2 linked regions of the Pelorhabdus rhamnosifermentans genome follow. The protein of the gene in region 1 interacts with the protein of each later gene in a pairwise test. Links are inferred from orthologs where the notes say so. Each region holds a gene or a part of one and is shown on either strand. Other genes may lie near its edges. The genes, in order: gyrA and gyrB.

Region 1 (10,647 bases):
ACTATCAGGGACTGACCGTACTTCTTACGACGCATTATATTGAGGAGGCCGAGGCGCTATGTCAGCGTGTGGCCATTATGGAACAAGGGAAGCTTATTACGACGGCTGCACCTGCTGATTTGTGTCAAAAGGTAGGTCAATTTGCTGTAGAATGGACGGCATCGGATGGCATGAAGGTCCAGTTCTTTGATGATCGGTCGAGTGCTGCCGCCTATATTACGCAGCTCAATACGAATGCGACGTTGCGCAAGACGAATTTGGAGGATGTTTTCGTAGAACTGACAGGAAGGAAAGTGAGTGGCTCATGATGCGCGATATCATTACGGTATTTTGGCGTGACTGGTTGGTCTTGAATCGACGCCTTGGGCGCTTCATTCTTTCCAGAATGGTGTCACCCATCTTATATCTGGTCGCTTTTGGCTGGGGACTTGGCAGTCAAATTCAAGTGAGTCAGGGCAGTTATTTAGATTATATCGTGCCAGGCATTGTGGCGCTCAATTCCATGATGATAAGCTTTAATGCTGTTGGGACACCCGTTAATATGGCTCGGCTGTATCATAAGACACTGGAGGAATATCAAATTGCGCCCATCAGTGCGGCCTCTTTTGTATTCGGGAAAGTGTTGTCTGGCATACTAAGGGGGCTTATTTCTTCGCTTGTTATTATTCTACTGGCCTATGTGTTTGGCGCTACACTGACTGTGAGCCTTGGATTTTGGCTGGTACTGATTTTAAATTGTGCTTTATTCGCTGCCTTGGGCTTTGTTGCAGCCATGTTCATGAATTCTCACGAGGAAATGGCTAATTTTAATACATATGTGTTAACACCTATGTCTTTTTTGTGTGCTACGTTTTTTTCGGCGGATCGGCTGCCTCCTGTTATGCATGAGTTGGTGGGGTTATTACCTCTGACTCATGCCAGCCAGGCGCTCCGATTGGCTGGGGCGGGACATGCCCTGCCTTGGTTCTCTGTGGCTGTGTTGGTTTTCTATGTTTCTCTATTTCTCATCGTTAGTATTTGGCAAATGCGGCAGATTCGCAATTAATGTGCTGCTCTTTTTCGATAACCTGAGAATTTTTATTTGCAGGAGGTTTATATGTCTGACGAATTTAAGGATAAGGTTGTCTTGATTACGGGGGGGACATCAGGCATTGGTTTGGCAGCAGCAGAAATTTTTCTGAAAAGGGGTGCCTGTGTTGCGCTTGTAGGCCGCCGTTCGGATAAGGGGATGCAGGCTTTAGCTGACTTAGCGGAATATGGTAACAGGGTCTGGTATGTTGAAGGCAATGTGGCGAAATGCAAAGATTGCCAGTCCGTTATTCAGCAAGCGGTTGAGCATTTTGGGCGACTCGATGTGGTCGTGAATTCAGCCGGAAATTACTTGGAAAAGGCGATTGCCGATGTGACGGAAGAGGACTATGAACGGGTGATGGATACTAATATCAAGGGAACTTATTTTATTGCGAAATTTGCTGTGCCGGAACTGCGTAAAGCGGGAGCAGGAGCTATTATCAATGTATCTTCGGATGCCGGCACAAATGGGAATTTGCTTTGTTCCACTTACTGTGCTTCGAAGGGAGCTGTCAATACCTTTACGAAAGCTTTGGCTCTTGAGTTAGCGCCTTACTCAATTCGTGTCAATGCTGTCTGCCCGGGCGATATTCATACTCCGTTACTTGATGAGCAGCTAAAAGACTCAAGTAATGTTGAAAAAGATTTAAAAGAAATGGCAAGTATTTATCCATTAGGCCGTATTGGAAGGCCAGAGGAAGTGGCGAATGTTATCGCCTTTTTGGCATCAGACAAGGCCTCATTTATTACAGGGGCTTTGTGGGCTATTGATGGCGGTCTGACTGCTTGTTGAAAGGAAAAAGGTTCTTCTGCCTGAAGGCGAATGATTATCATAGCGGATAAAACAGGAGTGACTGATTCATGAGACAATCATGAGTAAGTCACTCCTGTTTTAAGCATTTTCTTTGTTAGTGAAACGCTCTGTTTTTCGAAATTGATAGAGTTCGAGAAGATTCGGTACGACATCTGATTTAAACTTGTAATCGGGTACAAGTTCTTGACATTTTGCTAAAGCCGCTTGAAAATCATAGTAAACTTCCCATTTGGCTTTGACCAACTGTTTGCCTGTTAGGCGTAACAAGTAGGCCGGATGGTACGTGGCAATAGCCGGGATATTATACTTTGTATTGAACCACTTGCCACGATCTTTTGTAATGCGTGCTCCCGGATTGTCTAAATATTTTAAGGCCACACTGCCGAGGGCGATGATAACTTTCGGCGCCACGAGAGCGAGCTCTGCATCGAGCCAGTTATTGGCACAAAAATTGGCTTCCTCAATGGTTGGCGTGCGATTCCCTTTTGGGCGGCATTTGATAATATTTGTTGTAAATACGTGATCACGCGTAATGTTTACGCTCATGAGTGCCTTATCGAGCAATTGTCCGGAAGGTCCAATAAGAGGAACACCGTATTCATCCTCAACGCCGCCAGGTCCTTCGCCGACGATGGTTAGAGGACTATCGGGACTGCCGTTATAAGAAGTGGGTCCATGATTACTATTATTATGTAAAGCACACTGAGTACACTGAAATAAATTGGATTCAAGATCATCCATGTCATGAAACATCTGTGTCACCTCATTGATGTATTTATTTTTTATTGTCGCATGATAGGAAAAATTTGTACAGCCTTCGAGTAAAATTTTATTGATAAAACTTTAGAGTTGAATAGGCCATCTAGCAAATAGGCTAGATGGTTTTTTCATGAACTTTATCCGTCATAGAAGATTGGCCTCTTTCATATATGTTAGTACTTTGAGTTTGCAAAGAGGGGTGCTCTATGAAATTATCGGTACTATTGGGGCTGATCTTAACGATCCTATTGCTTGGAACGCCGCAGCAAGTTCAAGCGGAGTCAGGTGCGCGAATCATTGTCAATTTACCATCTCGAACGGTAGATTATTATGAACAAGATCAATGGGTGCAGTCGTTCCCTGTAGCCATTGGCAGAGCCGCTACACCGACGCCGCTTGGCGACTACACTGTTCAGGAAAAAGAGGAGAATCCCATTTGGTATCCGCCGAATGAGTCTTATTCTGTTCCATCAGGACCAGAGAATCCGCTTGGTTATCGTTGGCTGGGCTTCTCAGGAAATTATGGCATTCATGGTACAAACGAACCTGATTCGATTGGCGAAGCGGTCTCAAATGGCTGTGTGCGTATGCAAGAGGCAGATGTGGAAAGACTATTTGGAGAGGTTGCTGAGGGTACTCCCGTTCAGGTAACATATGAAAGAATACGACTGCTTGTTGATAAAGAGGGTGTTGCTACACTTGGGATTTATCCTGACGTCTATGGCAAGCAGGACATTACGCTGAATGATGTGAGGAGCAAGTTGATTGAAAGGCATCTTTCGGCGTTTTTATCCGATGAGGATCTTACTCAGCTCTTGGGCAAGGCGCAGGGAAAGCAGGTTCCTTTTGCGAAGGTCCATCGTCTGGAAGTGAATCAGCGAATACTGCCTGATTATGCGGTTACTTTAGCGAATCAGTTACTTGTGCCTATAAAAGCATTTCAAGATTATGTGCCAATTGAATGTGAGGCGCTGCCTGCTGTCGCAATCGGTTCAGACTGGTACATTTCTTATGATTGTATTCCACAACTTCTTGGAGGAAAAAGCTTTCTTGATAGTGCCAAGAACTGTGTTCACATTGTATTGCCTGCTATCTATTTTAATGGCGTCTTGCTTAGTCAAAGGGTTACTGTCAATCACGGCGAGGCCGTCATAGCGCTTACGGAAATTGGACGCGCCTTGGGCCTTTCTGTTACGTATCATAACTGGGCGCAGATTGCAAAGGTCGGCTGGTATGGAGTACCTTATGTTCTCATTGATGGTGAACCGTACCTTAAAATCAGTCAGCTTAGGACTTCGCTTAATATTGGCAGTCAATTTGACGAGGCGAAACAGGTCTATAATCTTACTTATCCCGCAGTTCCTATCGATTATTCTTGCGATATTGGTGTTTTAGCAGATTTTACGGATAAATAAGCAGGATTTTTTTAGATGAATATGGAAAGTATATAATTCGAGATAATTGAGATTTTACGTTTTTCGTAGAGGTGAGAATGTGGATTTTGGTTTAGGGAAGATATTACCGGTACGCATTGAAGAAGAAATGAAAAGTTCCTATATTGATTATGCCATGAGTGTTATTGTCATGCGGGCCCTGCCTGATGTGCGGGACGGACTCAAACCGGTTCACAGGCGGATACTTTTTGCCATGCATGAAGCAGGCATGACTCCGAACAAAGCTTATAAAAAATCAGCCCGTATTGTTGGTGAAGTTTTGGGTAAATACCATCCCCATGGTGACACTTCTGTTTATGATGCCACAGTACGATTGGCGCAAGACTTTTCGACACGCTACTTGCTTGTTGACGGCCATGGTAACTTTGGTTCCGTTGACGGTGACTCTGCTGCAGCAATGCGGTATACAGAAGTTCGTATGTCTAGAATTGCCGAAAAAATGCTAGAAGATATTGAGAAAAATACGGTCGACTTTGCGCCGAATTATGATGAATCTTTGAAGGAACCAACTGTTTTGCCATCGAAAATCCCTAATTTATTAGTGAATGGTTCATCAGGGATTGCCGTGGGTATGGCGACGAATATTCCACCTCATAATTTAGGTGAAGTTATTGACGGACTTGTATTAATGATCGATAATCCAGCAGTGGATATTGAAGAATTGATGCGGGCCATTCCTGGACCTGATTTTCCTACGGCAGGACTGATCTTAGGTCGTGAAGGGATTCGCTCGGCTTATACTACAGGTCGTGGTAGCGTCAAGATGCGCGCCAAGGCGCGGGTGGAGAAGATGGCCAATGGCAAGCAACGTATTTTGGTTACGGAGCTGCCTTATCAGGTTAACAAAGCCCGGCTAATTGAAAACATCGCGAACCTTGTTCGTGATAAATCGATTGAAGGCATTACAGACTTGCGTGATGAAAGTGATCGCAGCGGTATGCGCGTTGTCATTGAGTTACGGCGCGATGTGAATTCCGATGTGATTTTAAACCAGCTTTACAAGCATACGCAAATGCAAGAGACGTTTGGTGTGAATATGCTGGCCCTTGTCAATGGACATCCACGCGTACTTAATTTACGGCAAGTGCTTGAGTATTATTTAGAACATCAAAAAGAGGTTATTACACGCAGGACACAGTTTGATTTGGCGAAAGCCAAGGCACGGGCTCACATCTTAGAAGGACTCAAGATTGCCTTGGACCATCTAGATGCGGTGATTAAGACTATTCGTGAGTCTCAGACGGTGGATATTGCTCGTAGCGCTTTGATGAATGGGTTCTCACTGAGCGAGAAACAAGCTCAGGCTATTCTGGAAATGCGCCTGCAGCGTTTAACGGGCTTGGAACGTGAAAAGATTGATCAAGAGTATCAGGATATTTTAGCAACGATTGCTTATTTGGAAAGTGTTCTTGCTGATGATGCCAAGCTATTTCAGATTATTCGGGAAGAATTGCTGAGTGTAAAACAACGTTTTGGTGATGAGCGGCGTACGGTTATTACAAGTGATGTGTCCAAAATGGATCTGGCCGATCTTATTGCAGAAGAAGATATTGTTATCACGCTGACGCATTATGGATACATTAAGCGTTTGCCTGTTGATACCTATCGCAATCAGAAACGTGGCGGTCGTGGTGTTACAGGTATGAATACGAAAGAAGAAGATTTCGTAGAGCATATTTTTGTATCCACAACGCATCATAATTTGCTGTTCTTTTCTTCGCGGGGACGGGTGTATCGGTTAAAGGGATATGAAATACCAGAAGCATCCAGACAGGCGAAGGGGACAGCGATTGTCAACCTGTTGCCAACAGAGCCGAAAGAAAAAATTACGGCTGTTATCCCTGTTCGGGAATTTTCAGCTAATAAATTTTTGTTTATGGCAACAAAAAAGGGCATCGTGAAGAAAACGGAGCTTACTGATTTCGATACGGCGCGTAAAGGCGGTCTCATTGCCATTAATCTTGATGAAGATGACGACCTGATCGAGGTTAAGCTGACAAATGGCGAGCAGAATATTATTATGGGTACCAAACATGGACAGGCTATTCATTTTTCTGAAAAAGATGTTCGCATGATGGGCCGGGCGGCACGCGGTGTGAAAGGTGTAGCGCTCACGCATCAGGATGAAGTTATTGGTATGGATTCGGCTCATAAAAATGGTGAGGTTCTTACCGTGACTGCTGAAGGTTATGGCAAACGGACGCCTATTGAAGACTACCGTTTGCAGACGCGGGGCGGTAAAGGAATTATCAATATAAAAGCGACAGATAAAACGGGTGAAGTCGTTGGCATTAAAGTGGTTCGTCCTGGACAGGAATTAATGCTCATTACGATTGACGGTGTTGTTATCCGAACGGATATTGATGAGATTTCTTTAATTAGTCGGAACACGCAGGGTGTTAAGCTTATGAAAACAGCCGAACATGATAAGGTTGTTGCGTTAGCTGCTGTAGAAAAGAAAGTAGATAGTGAGTAATTCGTACATTTAAATATTATAAAAGCAGGTTTTTGTTGAGCTTTCAACAAAAACCTGCTTTTTTTCTTGGCAATTCCTTATTTTTCACTCTTAGCAGTTATCTTGGTTAAATCCTGTTTTAATAAAGTTAATAAGACGGCTGTAACGACAGTACCGATAGCAATAGCTACGATATAAAGACCGACATTGCCGACGGCATTGGGGATGGGGAGAACAAAGATACCGCCATGAGGAGCACGTAAAGTACAGCCGAATATCATAGAGAGCGCCCCGGTTACAGCTGAACCAGCCATCAGCGAGGGAATGACGCGGAAAGGATCGGACGCAGCAAAGGGAATGGCTCCTTCTGTAATAAAAGAGATGCCGAGGACAGCAGCGGCTTTTCCTGCGTCTCTTTCATCAGGTGTAAATTTATTTTTTGCTAAAAAGGTTGCTAGGGCAATTCCAAGGGGGGGAGTCATTCCTGCTGCCATAACAGCAGCCATAGGTTCAAAAATGTTGCTTGCCAATAGCCCGACACTAAAGGTATATGCAGCTTTATTTACGGGACCGCCCATATCAAATGCCATCATTCCGCCGAGCAGTAAACCGAGTGCTACGGCATTCGTGGAAGACATGCCTTTTAAGGCTTCTGTCATGATATCCATAATCGCTTTCACGGGAGTTCCTACGATATAAATCATGAGTAGTCCTACTGCTGCGCTGGAAAAGAGTGGAATAATGAGAACGGGTTTTAAGCCTTCCAGTGTTTTTGGTAATTTGATATTATCTTTTAGCCATTTGGCAATATAACCGGCTAGAAATCCGGAAATAATACCACCTAAGAAGCTAGCGCCAATTTTAGTGGCGAGCATACCGCCAATTAAGCCAGGTGTCAGGCCGGGGCGATCGGCAATTGAAAAGGCGATAAATCCGGATAGAATGGGAACCATGAGGGCAAAGGCTGTACCACCGCCAATATCCATAAGAGCAGCAGCCAAGGTGCCTTGCTCTTTAAATGCTTCAATGCCAAATACGAAAGAGAGGGCAACAAGTAAACCACCTGCGACCACAAGGGGAAGCATATAAGATACACCTGTCATGAGATGTTTGTAAGGGCCTGTGCGTTCGGCGGATTTTTCCTGTTTCCTTTCACTTATCTGTGACAGGTAATCAGCAGGTTCTTTCATGGCAAGTGCCTTTTGAATGACTTCCTGGCCGTCTTTAATGGCTGCACCCACTGAGGTTTTCAAGCATTTTTTACCGGCAAAAGGCGTATCGTCAATACTTGTATCCGCTGCGATGATGACGGCATCTGCTTGCGCAATATCTTCGGCTGTGAGGGCATTTTCCACTCCCACAGAGCCTCTTGTTTCAACCTTCATGGCATGACCGAGTTCCTTTGCAGCTTTGGCTAGCGCTTCCGCTGCCATGTAGGTATGGGCAATTCCTGTTGGGCAAGAGGTGATTGCTACGAGTTTACTCATTTTGTTATTCCTCCTTTTATTTTGAGATATAAGGGGTCTTTTTTTTATGAAGAATTTTATTCCCTCGCTTGCAGGGCTGCTTGTATTTCTTCAGCACCATTGGCATTGCGCAGAGCTGCCAGGAAATCTTCATGCATGAGCATGCGGGCTAATCGTGACAGGGCCTGAAGATGAACATCTTCGCCATTTAACGGGGCGGCAATCAAAAAGAATAAATCGGCCTTTGTGCCATCTAAGGACTGAACGTCAAGTGCTTGGGTTACACGTGCAAAAGCCAATGCTGGTTTTAATACAGCGGCAGATTTGGCATGCGGAATGGCTACGCCAAATCCAACACCCGTTGTGCCGAGGGTTTCTCGTTTTGCCACATCACTCAAATAACCGGCTCGATCAAGAACGGCACCTGTTTTCTCAAAAGCTTGGGCTAAAACATCCCACACTTCTTCTTTTGTAGAAACGGTAATATCAAGCAAAATTCTGTCGGCTGTCAATAATTCCGTAATTTTCATGCTCTTTCCTCCCAGTTTTCAATCTGCACTAAGGGCAGAAGTTTTTCGATTTCTTGAAGCGATCCTGGTTGTGTTCCGGGCTTGGCAACGGTGGCAGCAGCTGCTGCCGTTGCCAGACGGGCTTTATCAGCTAAAGATAATTCTCTTGTATCTGCTACTGCTAACCCCGCGACCATGGCATCACCAGCTCCTACGGTTGAACCAATCTTGATCGCGGGGGCTTTGACCCTTAATCTTTCATCTCCTGCGGCAATTAACGCTCCTTGCTCCCCCAGGGATACGACAACAAGTTGAATACCTGATAAAAGCAATTGATTAATGGCTTGACTGAGTTCACGAGAATTCGTGAGGGAGCGGCCCATTATTTCGCTTAGTTCTGTAATATTTGGTTTTACGGCGTAAGGTGCAGCTTCTAAGGCGGTAGTCAGGGCCGGTCCGCTTGTGTCCAAAAAGACTTTACAGTGTTGCTCTTTTAGCAGAGTAATGAGCTGATAATAGCTGTCAGGGGGGGCATCAGGGGGGAGGCTTCCTGATAATATAAAAGAATCAGCTGTTTGAGCGAGTTTGCTAATTGTTTGTTTTAAGCGCAGCCAGTCATCAGCGGAAAAGGTTAGTCCAGGAAAATTTACTTCCGTAACAAGACCAGTTGTTTGATCAACTAATTTTGTATTTACCCGTGTACAGCCGGGGATTAAAACGAAATGGTTTTCAATATCCATTTTAGTAAAGGAGGAATTGAATTTGTCGGCATTGTCTTGACCTAAGAAGCCGGTTACGATGGCGGCTTCGCCGAGCGTCTTGATGACATGAGCTACATTGATGCCTTTACCAGCAGGATCTAGCCGTTCTTGAATGACGCGATTAACTTTGCCTAGGTCAAAGCTTGAAAACTGAAGGGTGCGATCAAGAGCGGGATTGAGGGTTACTGTAATAATTTTATTTTTCCTTGTTTGAACCATGGTTTGCTCCTTTCTGTAGAGGGATGGTTTCGGCTTGTTTTATTTTTACAATTGTTTTATATTGTTTGACGGTTTTTGTTTCTAAACCACAATCTGTTAATAACAGACTGATTTCTGAAAGGTCGCAAATGTGACAGAGACTTTTTTGTCCAAATTTCGTATGGTCAACAACTAAGATAACTTCTTGGCCTGAAAGCAGCATGTGGCGCTTTGTTTCGGCTTCCATCATATTGGGTGTTGTTACTCCTTGTTCAAGATCGATATTGTTTGCTGCCAAAAAAACTTTGTCAAAATGCAAATTTTTCAATGTTTGATTTGTCAGGTAACCAACAAGGGAACGCGTGGGTTTTCGAAGTGAGCCACCAAGCAGTATAACTTCGGTAATAGTATCATCAACAAATATCTGAGCAATATCCATACTATTTGTTGCGATAGTTACTTTTTTTCCTCTTAGCTGTCGGGCAATTTCCAATGTTGTTGTACCCGAGTCAAGCAGGATTGTTTCCCCTTGTTCAATGAGTGAGACCGCGGCTGTGGCGATTTGTTGTTTTTCAGCTAAGCAACACGTCGCTTTTTCCTGAAAACTTGGCTCATATTCACTATGGCCTAAAATAGCCCCACCGTGGGTTCGGTGCAGGCATCCGGCATCCTCCAGTTCTTGGAGATCACGTCGAATCGTTGATTCAGAAACGCCAAAGCGTTCCGTCAGTATGCCTACTTTTACAGGTTGGCCTGCTTTTATTAATTCTAAAATGCTTGCTTGGCGTTCTTCTGCAAACATGGGAACCCTCCTGCTGATTGTTTTTGAACGGATAAATGATCGAATGTGATTGAATATGATAGTTTATGATTATTATAATAGTATTCCAAATAAACTGTCAACATTTTTATTTAATAAAAAAACCGGAAGCGTCTAGTGGACACTTGCCTATTTTGGTGATTAGTATATTTTTGTCATAATTGTTTCGTCAAATCTTAAACTTTTAAACCGAACTTTAGACATTATATAATAAACATAAAGGGGTGATAGGCATTACACTTAATGAATTGTGCACGCAATTATTTATCTTCATTGCTAGTACGAACGAATTTATCAAAATTACGGCTTTAGCAGAACAATTTCGGACTACATCGCGGGT
Region 2 (10,417 bases), on another replicon or contig:
CAAATTGGACAACACTACACTTATGGCGGCTGTCTGGGAACAAGTACTCAGTATTATGAAAAAAGAAGTCATTAAGCCCATCTTTGACACATGGATAAAATCAACTATCCCTTTGTCGATGACAGAGACAACCTTTGAAATTGGCACACCAAAACAATTTATTAAAGACTGGTTAGAACGTCGTTACCGCCCTATGATTGAGCAAACTGTTCAATTTGTCACAAAAAAACCATTAGAGATCATTTTTACTAATCTTAATTTAGAAGATGAGGAAGAAGAAGTGGAAACAGAAGAAACTTCCGAAATCCCCGTTGAAACAACTTCAACTGCCGACAAAATCCAAGTCATTGAACATAACAACTCAAACAACATCATGACTCCTGTTGAAGAAAAGCCATCCAAAACGCCACAGGAAGATTCTGCATCTACACTCAATCCCAAATATGTATTTGAAACCTTTGTGATTGGAAATTCCAATCGTTTTGCTCATGCAGCTTCACTAGCTGTAGCTGAAGTACCAGCCAAGGTATATAATCCTTTTTTCATTTATGGCGGAGTTGGTCTTGGAAAAACTCATCTCATGCATGCTATTGGTCATCGCATATTAGAACATCATCCAGATAGTAAAGTTCTATATATTTCGAGTGAAAAATTTACAAACGAGCTCATTAATTCTATTCGCGATGGTAATCCCGACAGTTTTAGAAACAAATATCGCAATATCGATGTACTACTTGTTGATGATATCCAGTTTTTATCGAAAAAAGAACATACACAAGAAGAATTTTTCCACACATTTAATACGCTTCATGACGCAAATAAACAAATTATCATATCGAGTGATCGTGCCCCAAAAGAAATTCCCACCCTCGAAGACAGACTGAGATCCAGATTTGAATGGGGTCTTATTACAGATATTCAACCACCTGACCTTGAGACGAGGATTGCTATATTACGTAAAAAAGCGCTCCTCGAAAAACTCAATGTTCCCAATGACGTCATGGTTTACATAGCCAGTCGTATTGATAACAACATTCGTGAGCTTGAAGGTGCTTTAATCCGTGTCATGGCCTATGCTTCACTGACAAACAAGGCCATTAATCTTGATTTATGCGCAGAATCACTCAAAGATATTCTACCAAATGATCGTCCAAAACAAATTACGAATGAACTTATACAAGACGAAGTAGCGAATTTTTTTAAGATTAAATTAGACGACTTGTCCGCAAAAAAAAGAACGCGTAATATCACTTTTCCGCGACAAATTGCCATGTACCTGTGCCGAGAACTCACAGATACTTCACTACCACGTATTGGTGAAATATTTGGTGGTCGTGACCATACAACAGTTATTCATGCACATGACAAAATTAGTCGTGAACGTAATGAAGACTCAAAACTTAACACCACCATTTTAGAGCTAATTAAGCGTATCGAAAATAATTAAACACTTATCACCTGTTTTAGTGCATAACCTTGTTTGTAAGTCTGCACATATCCTGTCAATGAATTGTGTATAAGTTTTTTGATGAATTTTACTGTGGAAATGTGGATAAGCCCCCTGCTAGTTATCAACAAATTACACACATGAAATCCCTATATTCGACAGGGAAAAACAAGACTTACCAACATATTAACAGGCCCTACTACTATTATGACTATATATTTTATTATTATATGTACTTACTATTAATAATATACTCAACATTTTCTGTTTATAACTTATGCATAATCAATTTATCTGGAGGAAAAATAAATGAAATTAACATGTACAAGAGAACAACTAAATCACGCTGTTCAAACAGTTCAAAAAGCTATTGCAACTAAAACGCCTATGCAAATTCTCACAGGCATTTATTTATCAGCTAAAAACAATCAATTAGAATTACAGGCAACAGATTATGAAATAGGTATTACTTGTACAATTGAAGCAAATATTGAAGAAGAAGGAATCAGTGTTTTGTCAGGAAAGATGTTCCAAGAAATGGTACGCCATTTATCAGGTGACAACGTGCACATCGAATCCTCTACAGAAGATCGAACAGTAAAAATCACTTCAAATTTTGCTCAGTTTAATTTATTATGCTTACCTGCTGAAGAATTTCCTGTACTGAAACCATTAACACATGAAAATGTATTATCAATAAAAGACAATGTATTACGTGATATGATAAAAAAGACCATTTTTGCCTGTGCAATAGAAGATTCACGCCCGATCTTTACAGGTGCATTACTTGAAGCAAACAATCAAAATGTTACTATGGTTGCAACAAATACTCATCGCTTAGCACTCAAAAGAGATGCCATTGATAGTTTTGAAGGACTAATTAAAATGATCATCCCATCTAAAATTCTAAATGAACTTGCCCGGTTATTAACATCAGATATTCCATTTGACGTTAATATTTCTTGGCAAAAAAATCAGGTAGCTTTTTCATTTGATAATGTTTATATTGTTTCAAGGCTCATCGAAGGAACTTTCCCTGAATATCAAAAAGTTATCCCCAACGATTTTGTTACAATTGTCACCGTAAATTGTGATCAATTCTTAGATGCTGTTGAACGCGTATCTTTAATTGCTCGCGATGGCGATTATAATGTCATTAAATTTTCCTTTAAAGGAAACCAAATTACTATTCATTCAAATAATCCAGAACTTGGTAAGGCTTCTGAAACAATTGAAGCTGATATCAAAGGCAATGAATTGGATATTGCTTTTAATGCCAAATATGTGAGCGATATTTTGAAAAATGTTACAACTGATGAACTTACTTTTTCGTTAAATACTCCTCTTAGCCCGGCAGCGATTCAACCGCTTCATGATGATCAATATATTTATATCATTACACCTGTACGATCAAACTAAAAAGCAGGAGATTTTATGGAACTTATTGAAATAAATACAGAGTCTATTCAATTAGATCAATTTTTGAAATGGGCAGGTATCGTCGAAACAGGCGGTCAAGTAAAAAATTGGTTAGCTGATCAGATGATTACCTTAAATGGTCAGCTAGTAACGGAAAAACGCAAAAAATTAAAAGATAAAGATAAGATTACAATAAAAGGGCTCGGCTCTTATCAAGTGGTTGTTGTAAAAAATGCGAATTGATCAAGTTAAACTAAGGCATTATCGGAATTATGATGAATGCACCTTAGCCTTTCCAGACAATATCAATGTATTCATTGGTAAAAATGCACAAGGAAAAACAAATTTACTTGAAGCTCTTTATCTGGCGATATTAGGTAAATCTTATCGTTCTGCTCATGATGAAGAGCTCATTCAATTTGTCCAAGAGCAATGTATGGTGAGACTTGATATAAGCCTTTATGATGCACAACATGAAATAACCCTTCAGTTTCGAAGGGGCCAAAAAAAAGAAATTTCATTAGATCAAGATACTATAAGGCAAAATCAGCTAATAGGATTATTTCATGCTGTACTTTTTTCACCTGATGATCTCTATTTATTAAAAGGCGCACCAGCAGAACGGCGGCGTTTTTTAGATATTGAAATATCACAGATCAGTCCTGTTTATTATAAACAGCTATTACACTATAATCGCATTGTTTTACAGCGTAATACACTGCTGAAAAATATCAGGGAAAAAAAAGCATCGGAAAGCTTGCTAATTCCCTGGGATGAGAACTTGGCTGAAATTGGTTCTTATCTTGTGTACAAGCGTCTTTATACTATTCAAAAATTAGCTCTACTTGCTCGTGAGATGCATGAGCAATTAACTGGTTGTGCTGAAAAACTAGTTGTTACATATATTCAACACGGTCATGAGGATGCAATACTAAGCGATGATCGCGTGGTTATTGCTCAGTGGCTGAAAAACAAACTCATCGAATCACACGAAAAAGATATTTGGCGTGGTAGTACAAGTGTGGGCCCTCATCGTGATGACCTTGGTTTTACGATTAATTCTATTGATACGAAAACGTATGGTTCGCAAGGACAGCAACGGACAGCTATTTTGTCGCTTAAACTAGCTGAATTAGAATATATCAAAGTCGAAACAGGCGAATACCCTTTTTTGTTGCTTGATGATGTGATGAGTGAATTGGATATGAATCGACGAAGTTATTTGCTGGAGTTTATCAAAAATCGTATTCAAACATTTATTACGGCTACAGATGAAAGTGATTTTCCTAAAAATCATTTTGGAAAAGTTTATACTATTGAACAAGGTCGGGTAAAATAAGATAAAATTGGGTGATTGTCTTGGAAAAGATCGCCGTTGTTATTCCGAAAGCTTTTCAAAAATTAGGTCTTCATCATAAATTTCGTATGGAAATGATTTTTTATCGTTGGCATGAGATTGTTGGAGCAGAAATTGCTTGTCATACTCGCCCTATATCAATGAATCATGGACTACTTTTTGTGGCTGTAAATAGTTCTGTATGGTGTCATCACCTGATGATGATGAAAGAATCGCTCATAAAAAAGTTGAACCATTTTGCTCAAAGCAAAGTTGTTACAGATATTAAGTATCAAACTGGATCCATTCAACGACAAGAAAATTCTGATAAAGGAGAAATTGAGCTTTCACTTTCAGCGAAAATCCGTTCTATTTTGCTTACAAAAGAAGAAGTAGCGCAGATTCGTCAATTAACTGATTCCATTGAGACGCAAGAATTAAGGCAGCATGTATTTTCGCTACTTGTAAAAGATTGTAAATTAACCAAATATAAAAAGGATCAACATTATCATCCTTGTGCAAAATGTCGTACTCTTTGTCCTCCTCAGGATACGTATTGTACTGTTTGTTCCATTGAAGCTCGTCAGATGCGGATTGGAGAAATTTATAAAGTGCTCAAGGAAGCGCCTTGGCTTCAATATCGAGAATGTAAAAATTTTATTGAATGCTCAGCTTTTGAATTTCGCAAAGCACGACAGCAGCTTATTTTGCAGATGATCAGAGAAATGGAAAAAACAGTACCCCCGCCTCTTGTTGAATCTACATTAGTGATGCTACTCACATCGACGAAACCTGAATTTCTTAATAACGATTTAATTGAGAAAACCATGAGTAAAGTCAGGAGGAAAAAAAATGTTTTTGCATATCGGCAGTGACTATGTTATTCCTTTAAAAAATATTGTAACAATTACGGATATGACAGCTGTAAAATCCGGTATTAATCAAAAGTTTATTACAGCGAAACGCAATGAAAAAAAAGTAGAAGATATTTCTGATGGCAATGCAAAAAGCTTTATTGTTACAGATAATAAAGTTTATTTATCAGCTATTTCATCAATTACGTTGAAAAAGCGAGCTGGATATATTAAAGCAGAACCTCAGGAAGATAGGGAAGAAGAGTAAAAGATTTATTTGGAGGGAACTATGAGTACAAACGATACAGATATGATAAATGAAAAAAAATTAGAAGACACGCCAATTAACGGTCATTTGACAGAAAATGAAATTGAGGCCGTCACATCCACATCAGGCCATTATGGTGCTAAGCAAATTCAGGTTTTAGAAGGCTTGGAAGCTGTTCGTAAACGGCCTGGTATGTATATTGGCAGTACTTCGTCAAGGGGATTACATCATTTAGTATATGAAGTAGTTGATAATGCTATTGATGAATCATTAGCAGGCTATTGTGATACGGTACATGTATTTATTCATCCGGATAATAGCATTACTGTGACAGATAATGGCCGCGGTATTCCTGTTGATATGCATGCCATTGGACTACCTGCAGTAGAGGTAGTTATGACGGTTCTTCATGCCGGTGGTAAATTTGGTGGTGAGGGATATAAGGTATCAGGCGGTTTACATGGTGTTGGTGTTTCTGTTGTTAATGCTTTGAGTGAATGGCTGGAAGTGAAGGTGAAGCGCGGTGGTTTTGTCTATGATATGCGTTTTGAACGGGGGGCTACGGCTCGCAAGCTAAGAAAAATTGGTACAACAGATGAGACAGGAACAGAAGTTACATTTAAGCCGGATAGTGAAATATTTGAGGAATTAGAATATCATTTTGACATATTGAGACAGAGGCTTAGAGAACTGGCTTATCTTAATCGAGGCTTATCGATTGATATTATTGACGAAAGAACGGATGTAAGACAAAGTTATTGTTTTGAAGGTGGTATTGTTTCTTTTGTCGAGCATTTAAATCAGAATAAAGATGTTTTGCAGCCGCAGCCGATTTACCTCAATGGCAGTAAAGATAAAACGATTGTTGAAATTGCTCTACAATATAATGATAGTTATACGGAAAATTTATTTTCCTTTGTTAATAACATTCATACTCAGGAAGGCGGAACCCATTTAAGTGGATTTAAAATTGCCCTGACCCGTACGATTAATGATTATGCTCGTAAGCTTAATCAGTTGAAAGAAAATGATGAAAATTTAAGTGGTGATGATATTCGTGAGGGCTTGACAGGTGTCATTAGCTTAAAAGTCCAAGATCCGCAATTTGAAGGTCAAACAAAAACAAAATTAGGGAATAGTGAAGTTCGCGGTATTGTGGATTCCATTGTTAGTGAGGGCTTATCAGAGTTTTTTGAGGAAAATCCGGCGATTACGAAGAAAATCATTGAAAAAACGATTATGGCGTCTCGTGCACGTGAAGCAGCACGGAAAGCGCGTGAATTAACGCGTCGCAAAAGCGCATTGGAAATCAGTTCTTTACCAGGAAAATTAGCTGATTGTTCCATCAAAGATCCTATGCAAACAGAAATTTATCTTGTTGAGGGTGATTCTGCTGGTGGTAGCGCAAAACAAGGTCGTGATAGGAGATTTCAGGCAATTTTGCCATTGCGTGGTAAAATATTAAATGTAGAAAAAGCGCGATTGGATAAGATATTAAATAATGAAGAAATTCGCTCCATGATTACAGCTTTTGGTAATGGTATTGGTGAAGAATTTGATTTAGAAAAGAGTCGTTATGGAAAAATTATCATTATGACAGATGCCGATGTGGATGGAGCGCATATTCGAACATTACTCTTAACCTTCTTTTATCGCTATATGAAGCCGCTGCTCGAAAATGGACGAGTATATATTGCTCAGCCTCCTTTATATTTAATCAAAAAGGGTCGGGAAAGCTGGTATGTGTACAGTGATGATGAAATGGGTCGTTTACTGGGTAAAATCGGACGAGACAATATTAGTGTGCAACGCTACAAAGGTCTTGGCGAAATGAATCCCGAGCAATTATGGGATACGACGATGAATCCAGAAGGCCGCACGAATCTTCAAGTAACATTAGAAGACGGTATGATGGCTGATGAAATTTTTTCGATATTAATGGGAGATAAGGTAGAACCACGTCGGAAATTTATCGAAGATTATGCTCATACTGTAAAAAATCTTGATATTTAATTAAGAATAAACATAATAAAAACGCGGATCACTTTTCGGTGATACGCGTTTTTTGAATCATTACATATGGGGAACAGTGAAGCTTCCCATTGGCATGAGTGTAATGCTTGGATGAGAGCCTAATTTTTTAAACGCCAGTTGCAATGCTTCATTCATATCTTTGGCGGGTGTGAAAAGGAGTGTCTTAGCAAGCTGAGGATCTAGGGAAGAAACAAGGACGAATTCCGCCTTATTCATTAAACGTGTTACAGCATAGGCTTTATGTGCACCAATTTGAAAATCAGTTCGAATAGCTGTTTCTACTTCAGCGGGAGTTTTATATTTTTGCATGGTTTTTTCATATAATTCTGATCCTGTACCTTCGATACATTCACCTAAGAGGATAACCATGCCACCCGGCTTGACAGCGCACCACGCATTATCCATCGTCTTTTGTAACTGGTAGACGTTAATATCTTTTGGATAGCCGCCACAGGTAGCAATAACAAGGTCGGCTTCCTGCTTAATTCTTGCTCCATATACCTCATTGACAAACTCGCAGGCGACTTGATGGGCTTTTATATAATCACCAGCAAAAACTTTTAAAAATTTCTTTTTTTCATTAAGCACAACATTGAGGAGAAATGAGGGGCGGCACATTTCTGCTCCCTCGACCTGATCATGATAAATGGGATTACCTTCTAATTTACCAATCACTGCATTTGGGTCTAACATCATAGAATGATTTTTCCGAACTGTTTCATAATAAGCTACACCGGGAAGCATGGCTTTACGGCCACCGCCAAACCCAGAGAAAAAGTGATGAACAATATTGCCTGTGCAAATGATATGATCGACTTCAGTAACGAGTTTATTAAAATAGACAGGCGTTCCACGCGATGTAGTACCAAAAAATTGAAAGTCTTCTTTATTTCTACAGTTGCTGTTATACATTTTTACTCGTTTTGCAACAGCTGGACTAACTGCTTCAATCATTTCCTGCTCCGTCATTAGGCGATGCGTGCCTAGAGCAAAGACAATTCGCATATCTTCATCAGGTATGCCTACGGCATTTAGCTCATCTAATAGAATGGGCATAAAGACGTAGCTATTTGCGACACGAGTGGGGTCATTGACAATAAAAGCGACTGTTTGACCAGGTTTAACGATTTTGTTGAGTGGTTTAGAATCAATTGGATTGCGGATAGCTTCTCGAATTGCTGCAGCTGGGTCAGGCAATTCAGGAAATTTCTTAATGACTAATTCATCCACAATTAGAGAAGAATCAAGTGAAAAAGACAATTCATCTTTTCCATATTTCATTTTATATTCTTTATTCATGCTAAACACCTTCCTGAATAAATTTGAAATTTAGGATGATTTTCCTTTCTTTCTATAGTACTATACAAGGTTGTCTAAGTCTATAAAATATACCAAAGAGATACTTATTATGTATTCTTACGGGTCACTAGAAGGCTAAGTATCCAGTTAAATAATCATATCAATATATATAAATTATCGTTAAAATATTATAGAATATGATTGACATAACAGCTGTAAAGTAATATAATGTTCTAGTAAATCACTTTTGGGGCATCGCCAAGCGGTAAGGCACGGGACTCTGACTCCCGCATCCCTAGGTTCGAATCCTAGTGCCCCAGCCAATATATATGACTCACTAGCTCAACTGGCAGAGCAACTGACTCTTAATCAGTAGGTTCGGGGTTCGATTCCCCGGTGTGTCACCAAAAAAATCAAGGGTTCGCAGCAATGCGGCCCTTTTTATTTATTTTACGTGTTAAAATAAAATGACAAAATTTTAGTTAATTTGTAAAAACCTTGACCATTTTGTTGATATTCTGTTATTGTAGTATTAAATAATAGGTTTCTGAATTGGGGCTTTTATCAGAAAAAAGAGGGTGTATTTTTTGGCGGCGCAAATAGAAAATCCTATCGTTCCACAGAGAAAAAATAAGATAAAACGCATAGCTATTATCGTAGCTCTGTTAGTTACTTTTATAACTGTTATTGCAGGAGCATTTTTTTTAGGATTGCATAGTCAGGATAGTCCAATTGTGAGTCAAATCATAACGCATAAAAAAATTAATATTTTATTGTTAGGCATTAATAAAAGGAAAGATGACCCTGGGCGTTCTAACGTTACTTGTGTAGTTACTGTGGATACAGATACCAAAAATGTGTCTATGTTGTGGGTACCGCGCGATAGTCGGGTGAAAATTCCTGGTTATGAGCCGAATAAAATTGGTCATGCTTATGCTTATGGTGGGCCTAAACTTTCGGAGCAGACGGTCTCAGAGTTGTTAGGCATTCCTATTGATTATTATGTAGCTATTAATATGGATGGGTTTAAAAAAGTGATTGATGCCTTAGGTGGCGTGGATATCAATGTAGATAAAAGGATGTATTATTATGATCCTTATGATGAGGGCGAAGTCGATAATGATGGTCTTATTGATTTGCAGCCTGGTTTACAGCATATGGATGGCAATACAGCGTTGCAATATGTTCGGTTTCGTCATGATGAAATGGGAGATATTGGTCGAATTGAGCGCCAGCAAAAATTTGCTAAAGCTTTGCTAGACGATATTATGAGTCCGTCGATCATTACTAAATTACCTGGTGTGATTCAGGAAGCAAATTCTGTTTTTCAGACAGATATGCCAGTTAGTCAAATGCTGAGTTTAAGTAAAGTCATCACTGATGCTTATAAGCAAGGCATTCAAACCGATATGGTTTCTGGTCGACCTGTTTATATTGATGAGATTAGTTATTGGTTGCCTGATATTGTTGCAATGAGGAAGAAAATTGCTGAGATTCAAGGAATAACCATCAATGAGGATTATTTGGTATCAGCGCAAATGTTGGCTAATGAATATGAGGCGGCTTTGCCGAAAGATACAAAGGTAGCGGAAGCGTCGCATTCTTCTGCTAGCGATACAACGAGTATATCCACGACTGCTAAAACGTCAACGAATTCAACAATTCCAACAACGAGTAGTAAGTCCAAGTCAACTACGGCTAAGATGAATATTCAGAGTGATACTGCTTCTAACCGAGCTCCAAGTTCAAGTTCAGCTTCA

What was found.
Region 2: the proteins of gyrA (region 1) and gyrB interact in binary tests that used the Escherichia coli proteins (3 or more experiments, as listed by UniProt). The link is inferred for Pelorhabdus rhamnosifermentans from one-to-one orthologs.

What each region holds. Positions count from the first base shown.
Region 1 is NZ_JAHGVE010000019.1:67,827-78,473, forward strand. The notes cover bases 3,739-6,856. They hold gyrA (DNA gyrase subunit A), read left to right. Parts: upstream 3,739-4,138; coding sequence 4,139-6,574; downstream 6,575-6,856. Other genes in these bases: Ga0466249_RS18870 (L,D-transpeptidase), read left to right, coding at 3,739-4,059; Ga0466249_RS18880 (fructose-specific PTS transporter subunit EIIC), read right to left, coding at 6,652-6,856. Also shown: Ga0466249_RS18850 (ABC transporter ATP-binding protein), read left to right, coding at 1-308; Ga0466249_RS18855 (ABC transporter permease), read left to right, coding at 305-1,045; Ga0466249_RS18860 (SDR family NAD(P)-dependent oxidoreductase), read left to right, coding at 1,097-1,864; Ga0466249_RS18865 (uracil-DNA glycosylase), read right to left, coding at 1,964-2,638; more of Ga0466249_RS18870, read left to right, coding at 2,851-3,738; more of Ga0466249_RS18880, read right to left, coding at 6,857-8,040; Ga0466249_RS18885 (PTS sugar transporter subunit IIA), read right to left, coding at 8,097-8,549; pfkB (1-phosphofructokinase), read right to left, coding at 8,546-9,508; Ga0466249_RS18895 (DeoR/GlpR family DNA-binding transcription regulator), read right to left, coding at 9,486-10,289; Ga0466249_RS18900 (BglG family transcription antiterminator), read left to right, coding at 10,532-10,647. UniProt on the Escherichia coli protein: A type II topoisomerase that negatively supercoils closed circular double-stranded (ds) DNA in an ATP-dependent manner to maintain chromosomes in an underwound state.
Region 2 is NZ_JAHGVE010000024.1:25,050-35,466, forward strand. What follows is about bases 4,954-7,841. They hold gyrB (DNA topoisomerase (ATP-hydrolyzing) subunit B), read left to right. Parts: upstream 4,954-5,345; coding sequence 5,346-7,337; downstream 7,338-7,841. Other genes in these bases: Ga0466249_RS20780 (DciA family protein), read left to right, coding at 4,954-5,077; remB (extracellular matrix regulator RemB), read left to right, coding at 5,055-5,324; Ga0466249_RS20795 (nickel-dependent lactate racemase family protein), read right to left, coding at 7,398-7,841. In the rest of the region: chromosomal replication initiator protein DnaA, read left to right, coding at 23-1,447; dnaN (DNA polymerase III subunit beta), read left to right, coding at 1,757-2,866; Ga0466249_RS20770 (RNA-binding S4 domain-containing protein), read left to right, coding at 2,882-3,109; DNA replication/repair protein RecF, read left to right, coding at 3,099-4,205; more of Ga0466249_RS20780, read left to right, coding at 4,226-4,953; more of Ga0466249_RS20795, read right to left, coding at 7,842-8,657; Ga0466249_RS20810 (LCP family protein), read left to right, coding at 9,245-10,417. UniProt on the Escherichia coli protein: DNA gyrase negatively supercoils closed circular double-stranded DNA in an ATP-dependent manner to maintain chromosomes in an underwound state.